DNA from 3 places in the Levilactobacillus sp. LN180102 genome. Region 1 is predicted to be linked to each of the others. Evidence: predicted binding sites of a transcription regulator. Region 1 holds the regulator's gene; each other region holds the start of a gene.
What was found. The regulator CtsR, encoded in region 1, represses protease genes until heat stress. The targets are predictions, from matches to a motif close to TTGGTCAAAAAAGGTCAAANA.
Positions count from the first base shown of each region.

Region 2: the regulator CtsR is predicted to act here: its motif matches at 1,201-1,221, upstream of clpP (ATP-dependent Clp endopeptidase proteolytic subunit ClpP).
Region 3: the regulator CtsR is predicted to act here: its motif matches at 1,000-1,020, upstream of ACP4IT_RS07085 (ATP-dependent Clp protease ATP-binding subunit).

Region 1 covers NZ_JBNIIX010000003.1:161,504-163,766, forward strand. Annotated here, with positions in the region: tRNA gene ACP4IT_RS03245 (tRNA-Thr) at 1-22, shown strand, start outside; tRNA gene ACP4IT_RS03250 (tRNA-Gly) at 49-120, shown strand; tRNA gene ACP4IT_RS03255 (tRNA-Leu) at 131-216, shown strand; tRNA gene ACP4IT_RS03260 (tRNA-Arg) at 237-310, shown strand; tRNA gene ACP4IT_RS03265 (tRNA-Pro) at 345-418, shown strand; tRNA gene ACP4IT_RS03270 (tRNA-Pro) at 447-520, shown strand; gene ACP4IT_RS03275 (CtsR family transcriptional regulator) at 725-1,192, shown strand; gene ACP4IT_RS03280 (ATP-dependent Clp protease ATP-binding subunit) at 1,210-2,263, shown strand, end outside.
Region 2 covers NZ_JBNIIX010000012.1:62,976-65,238, forward strand. Annotated here, with positions in the region: gene whiA (DNA-binding protein WhiA) at 1-414, shown strand, start outside; gene clpP (ATP-dependent Clp endopeptidase proteolytic subunit ClpP) at 538-1,134, opposite strand; gene ACP4IT_RS08530 (LytTR family DNA-binding domain-containing protein) at 1,404-1,850, shown strand; gene ACP4IT_RS08535 (LiaF transmembrane domain-containing protein) at 1,856-2,263, shown strand, end outside.
Region 3 covers NZ_JBNIIX010000009.1:98,512-100,774, reverse strand. Annotated here, with positions in the region: gene ptsP (phosphoenolpyruvate--protein phosphotransferase) at 1-150, opposite strand, end outside; gene ACP4IT_RS07095 (phosphocarrier protein HPr) at 150-416, opposite strand; gene ACP4IT_RS07090 (hypothetical protein) at 584-784, opposite strand; gene ACP4IT_RS07085 (ATP-dependent Clp protease ATP-binding subunit) at 1,084-2,263, shown strand, end outside.

The sequences.
Region 1 (2,263 bases):
GGTTCGAATCCTCTAGTCGGCATGGTAACACAATTTAATTGCCAATATGCGGAAGTAGTTCAGTGGTAGAACATCACCTTGCCATGGTGGGGGTCGCGGGTTCGAATCCCGTCTTCCGCTTTGCCCTTTTGCCGGGGTGGCGGAATTGGCAGACGCACAGGACTTAAAATCCTGCGGTCAGTGATGACCGTACCGGTTCGATCCCGGTCCTCGGCATTTAATTAAATATTTATTATGCACCCATAGCGCAACTGGATAGAGTGTCTGACTACGAATCAGAAGGTTGTAGGTTCGACTCCTACTGGGTGCATTTTTGTTGCTCATGATTAGGTTCATGACATCATCGGGAAGTAGCTCAGCTTGGTAGAGCACCTGGTTTGGGACCAGGGGGTCGCAGGTTCGAATCCTGTCTTCCCGATAACTGACTAACTGTCAGCGAGCTATCTCGGGAAGTAGCTCAGCTTGGTAGAGCACCACGTTCGGGACGTGGGGGTCGCAAGTTCAAATCTTGTCTTCCCGATTTTTTATTGCGACCGTCCCCAACAGAAGTGCTGAAACGATCGACTCCTTACGTAATTGTTTGGATGTCGGTCGTTTTTTTGTTATGATAGTTTACCAGAACTTATTTGGTCCGGGTGCAGTCTAATCCGTTGCATTTTGATGGAAACTTCGTATAATATTAGTCAGCATTAGTCAAATAAGTTTCGCTGAAGGGGGGACGGTAATGGAGAATCAAAATATTTCGGATATTATCGAGTCTTACTTGAAGCAAATCTTGGCTGAGTCACAGCAAGTTGAGATTCGCCGGGCCGAGATTGCCGATCAATTCAATGTAGTCCCATCCCAGATTAATTATGTGATTAAGACCCGTTTTACGATTCAAGACGGTTATGTGGTTCAAAGTAAACGTGGTGGCGGTGGCTACATCCGAATTGAAAAGGTTAAGCTATTAGATAATCTTGATTTCATCGATTCCTTAGTGACGGCGGTGGGTGATCAGATTACCCGTCATGACAGCCTAGCAGTGGTTCGTAGCCTCTTTGAAGCTGGTACGATCAATCGGCGGGAAGCCAATATTATCTTGGCGGCGATTGATAAGGCCGCTGTTGACACCGGTGACCGCGCCCTAAATGAACGAATACGGGCGCAAATTTTAATTTCAATTTTGAATCACTTGCGCTATGAGAGCTAAGAAAGTGAGGAGTCGCAATGGACAATTTATTTACCCCAAGTGCTAAGAGCGTGCTCGTTTTGGCACAGGAACAAGCGAAGTATTTTAAGCACCAAGCAGTTGGTACAGAACATTTGCTACTCGCACTGACAATTGAAAAGAATGGCATTGCTAATAAGGTGTTGCAACAGTTCTCGGTTAGTGAGGACGACGTGCGTGAAGAGATTGAACGTTTCACGGGCTACGGCACATTAGCCAACACAGATAAGGATAGTTATTTACCCTACTCGCCTAAGGCTAAGACATTGTTGGCTTTAGCTGGTGATGAAGCTAAACGCTTAGGTGCTGCTAAGATTGGTACGGAACACCTATTATTGGCGTTATTGAGTGACGAAACCATTTTGTCTTCTCGTATTTTGAAGAATTTAAACGTTGAATTACCAGATGCACGCAAGGTCGTGTTGCGGAAGCTCGGGATTGCGGATACGCCCAAGCGGCGTAATGACAGCCGGACGCGGCGAGCACCCCAAGGTGGCACCCCAACGCTGGACTCATTAGCCCGAAATCTAACGGACGCTGCTAAAGAGGGGCGGATGGATCCAACTGTCGGCCGCGATAAAGAAGTTAAACGGGTGATTCAAATTCTGAGTCGACGGACGAAGAACAACCCTGTCTTAATTGGCGAACCCGGTGTTGGGAAAACGGCGATTGCGGAAGGCTTAGCCCAACGTATCGTAGCTGGCGATGTGCCAGAAGATATGCAACAGAAGCGATTAATGATGCTAGACATGGGATCATTGGTGGCCGGGACGAAATATCGTGGTGAATTTGAAGATCGATTAAAGAAGGTCATCGAAGAAATTTATAACGATGGGCAAGTTATTCTCTTTATTGATGAATTACACACTTTGATTGGTGCTGGTGGTGCTGAAGGTGCCATTGATGCGTCGAACATTTTAAAGCCAGCCTTGGCCCGTGGTGAACTACAAACCATTGGGGCAACGACACTGGATGAATATCAAAAGTATATTGAATCCGATGCGGCTTTGGAACGTCGATTTGCAACGGTACAAGTCAATGAACCAACACCTA
Region 2 (2,263 bases), on a different contig from region 1:
CGTCGTAGTGGATATATTACCTACCTCAAAGGGGCCGAAAAGATTGCGGACTTTCTTTCGCTAATTGGCGCGACGACGGCCATGCTACGATTCGAGGATGTCCGGATTATGCGGGACATGCGCAACTCGGTCAACCGGTTAGTTAATTGTGAAAATGCCAATCTAGACAAGGTAGCTAATGCGTCAACCCGTCAGATTGATAATATCGAGTTTATTGATGCTACTGTCGGGTTAGGCCAGTTACCAACTAAGCTGCGAGAAGTGGCAGAGGCCCGATTAGAACATAAAGAAGTAAGCTTGAAAGAGTTGGGGGATCTGGTTCCTGGTGGTCCCATCTCAAAATCGGGAATTAATCACCGGTTACGTAAAATTAATGATTACGCTAAGCAACTACGTGAAGAGGCTACGGCCTAGTTAAAAGACCAGTCAATCGTTTTAAACGATTGACTGGTCTTTTTGTCGTAATTGGCATTAGTATGTGGCCCCCAAAAACGCAAAAAAAGCGCCGTCGAATGACGACACTTTTGGGGTTAATCACTACTTCTTTTGTTCACTACTGTTGGTCATGATGTGGTCAATTAATCCATAATCAACCGCTTCTTGAGCACTCAAGTAGTTGTCTCGTTCAGTATCTTGATTGAGGCGTTCAATCGGTTGACCGGAATTCTCTGCTAAAATCTTGTTGATCAATTCACGGGTCTTCAAGATTTCACGAGCAGCAATTTCGATTTCCGTTTGTTGTCCTTGGGCACCACCAGATGGTTGGTGAATCATCACTTGGGCGTGAGGCAAAGCAAAACGCTTGCCCTTAGTCCCAGATGAAGCCAAGACACTTGCCATGGAAGCTGCCATCCCTAACGTGATCGTTTGCACGTCAGATTGGATGAAGTTCATGGTATCATAGATGGCCAAGCCGGAAGAAACGACACCACCAGGTGAGTTGATGTAGAGTGAAATGTCCTTGGTTGAGTCTTGGGCATCCAAGAAGAGTAACTGCGCGATGATGGCGTTGGCCATGTCATCTTCAATTGGACCAGATAACATGATAATCCGGTCTTTTAATAGTCGTGAATAAATATCATAGGCCCGTTCGCCACGGGATGATTGTTCAATAACTGTTGGTACTAAATTCATGACAAGGTAGCCTCCCTTTTACATTTGAATGGCTAGCGATAGCTAACATGATGTTAGTGTACCGCTAAGGTCAGAGTAGGTCAAACAAAAACACTTCGTTTAATTCTGACAGCCAATTGACTAGAATTATCATAACAGAGTTTGTCCAAAGGTCACGTATTCTGTCAGTCCCTGACCACTTACGGGGGAAAACGAACCAGTTACGGTAAAATCATTTTCTTTGTTGAAGCAATATGGTTAACTTAAACGTAGCAATAGGGGGTGAAGATTTGAAGATTCGATTGGAAGTTGATGATCAGGCCAATGAGCCAGAGATTACAATTCGGGCCAATAGTCCACAGGTTGCTAATGCATTGGCAACGGCATTTCAAAATGCTACGCCACAATATCAGCAGATAGCCTTACGTCAACGCGGGCAGAATTACCAAATTGCGCTACAGGATATTTTGTTTTTTGAGGCTACCGATCATCAAGTCATGGCTCATACAGCGGACCAGGTTTTTAATACGCGCCAGCGCCTATACGAGCTAGCAGATGAATTACCAGCCAACTTTCAACGAGTCTCCAAATCGGCAATCCTGAACCGACAACAGATTTTTTCGTTAACTAAATCAGTTACCGGTAATTTGGTTCGGTTTAAGCACTCGCACAAGCAGTTGTACGTGTCACGACGTTATTATCAAGCATTGAAATTAGCATTGGAACGAAAGGGGTAACAATTATGCGACGAAATTGGTTTTGGGGTATTTTCTTAGTCCTGGCGGCCGGTATTTTGGTCGTCAGTCAATTGGGATTATTTAGCCTGCATATTGGCTTTTGGACGATCGTCATTGCGATGTTTTTAGTGGCGGGTTTTGTGGCTAGCTTAATTCACTTAGCGGTACCGGGGATGGTGTTTTCTCTAGCATTTCTGGCGATTATTTTTGCTCGGCCCTTAGGTATTGCTGCCTTGGCGCCGTGGACGATTTTGGGAGCGGCTTTGCTGTTAACGATCGGGCTGTCGTTAATCATTAAGCCGCGTTGGTATCACGCGTATGTTAACCGCCAGGAATGGCATCATCATTGGGCGGAAAATCATGATGATGTTGAAAGTATCAGTGATCAAGATGCCGTGGTGGACGTTAACATG
Region 3 (2,263 bases), on a different contig from region 1:
TGCTTCAAGGGCCTGATGGAATCGATTTAATTCGTGATCAAGATTAGTGATTGACCGTTTGGTGATAGATAGATCCGGTTCGCTGTAGCGAAATACATGACCGCAAACAACCCCATCACTAGCGGCAATTCCCTTGAGCATCGCTCTCATTAGTCAGATAAACCCTCTTTTTTCAATGTTTCAGCTACAGCATTCATAGCGTCGGCTTCGTCATCACCATCAGTTGTGATCGTGATTTCAGCATTTTGGCCAACACCTAATGACATAACGCCCATGATAGACTTCAAGTTCACGGACTTGTCTTGGTATTGCAAGCTAACTTCTGAGTTAAACTTGCTAGCAGCCTGTACTAATAACGTAGCGGGACGTGCATGGATACCTGTTTCTGCAGTAACATGAAATTCGCGTTTTTCCATAATTGATCGATCTCCTTTAAGCTTAGGTTGACTTCTTTTTGAGCATCACTCGCGTTGACCTTGCGCATTGGTCAAACAACCATTCCACGAACAACGCCTACTCTCTAAGAATATCAATCTCGCCACTAAATTACAAGCATTCATGAACCGCTTACATCAAAAAAACACTATTCACCATCATTTCCCGTATCTTGATCGTAGTGGTAAATCAATGTTCCCCCTTTTTCAGCCTGACCAATCACGCGTTTACGCGTGTCGAAAGCCATGAATGCTTTTTGAAAGGCTGGAAACTCTTCCGGTGTGACTTCAAACTGCTCAATTTTCTGATCTTTAAGTTGGTTCATCAATGCCGTAAAATCTTTTGTCACAATGTCATCTCCTTTTTTCAGTTCTTCCATATTTTACGGGGAAACACACCAAGCGTCAAAATATTTGAAAATTTAATGAAATCTAACAATGATTTTAGCATTCTATTGACGAGAGTGCTAGAATGAAGGCGTTCGCTGGAAATGCCCCAGTTGACGGCGTTTTTCGTGCAAGCTAAATACTTGCACCCAGAAATCAACGCGGTATAATATGGTCAATGGTCAAGAAAGGTCAAGCCTTTCATCGACAGACCTGCGTGGGGTAACCCACGATAATTCCAGGCATGAAAGGAGACGACAAAATGCTATGTCAAAATTGCCACCGCAATGAAGCAACCATTCACCTCTACATGAGCGTGAACGGACAGCGGCAACAAGTTGACCTATGCCAAAATTGTTATCAATTGCTAAAGCAGCAGCAAAACAACTCTGGAAATGGAGGTGGCCGTATGGCACAAGATCCATTTGGTTTCGGTAACTTAGATGATATCTTCCGCGCAATGCAAAGCGGAAGCCACGATCAAGCTGACTACCGACAACCTAATGCACAACCAGGCCAGCCAACTCAACCAACGGGTAACCAAGGTGGTAATGGCAACGGCCTGCTTAGTCAATACGGGTTGAACCTAACCCAGTTGGCTAAAGACGGTAAAATTGATCCGGTTATCGGCCGGGACAAGGAAACAGCACAAGTCATTGAAATTTTGAACCGACGCACCAAGAACAATCCGGTTTTGATCGGTGAAGCCGGGGTTGGTAAAACGGCGGTCGTCGAAGGCTTAGCAGAACGGATCGTTGAAGGTAACGTTCCCGAAAAGCTAACCAACAAGCAAATTATTCGGCTAGATGTCGTATCCTTGGTTCAAGGAACCGGGATTCGGGGTCAGTTCGAGCAACGCATGCAACAATTAATGAAAGAAGTCCAGTCCAATCCGGATATCATCCTCTTTATTGATGAAATTCATGAGATTATGGGTGCTGGTAACGCTGAAGGCGGCATGGACGCCGGTAACGTTTTGAAGCCAGCGCTGGCTCGTGGCGACTTCCAATTAATCGGGGCAACGACTTTAAATGAATACAGAGATATTGAAAAGGATCAAGCCCTTGCTCGGCGATTCCAACCGGTAACGGTGGATGAACCTAGTGCCGATGAAGCCATCAAGATTTTACAAGGTATTCAAAAGAAGTACGAAGATTACCATCACGTTCACTACACTGATGACGCCATTGAGGCTGCCGTTCGATTATCTGATCGGTATATCCAGGATCGTTATCTTCCTGATAAGTCCATTGATCTCTTGGATGAAGCCGGTTCTCGTAAGAACTTAACCATTAACGTGGCCGATCCCAAAGCGATTGATGAAAAGATTCAAGCTGCTGAACAGCAAAAACAAGCCGCTTTGAAGCAGGAAGACTACGAGAAGGCCGCTTACTACCGCGACCAAGTCTCCAAGTTGGAAAAGTCCAAAGAGTCCGCTGCTA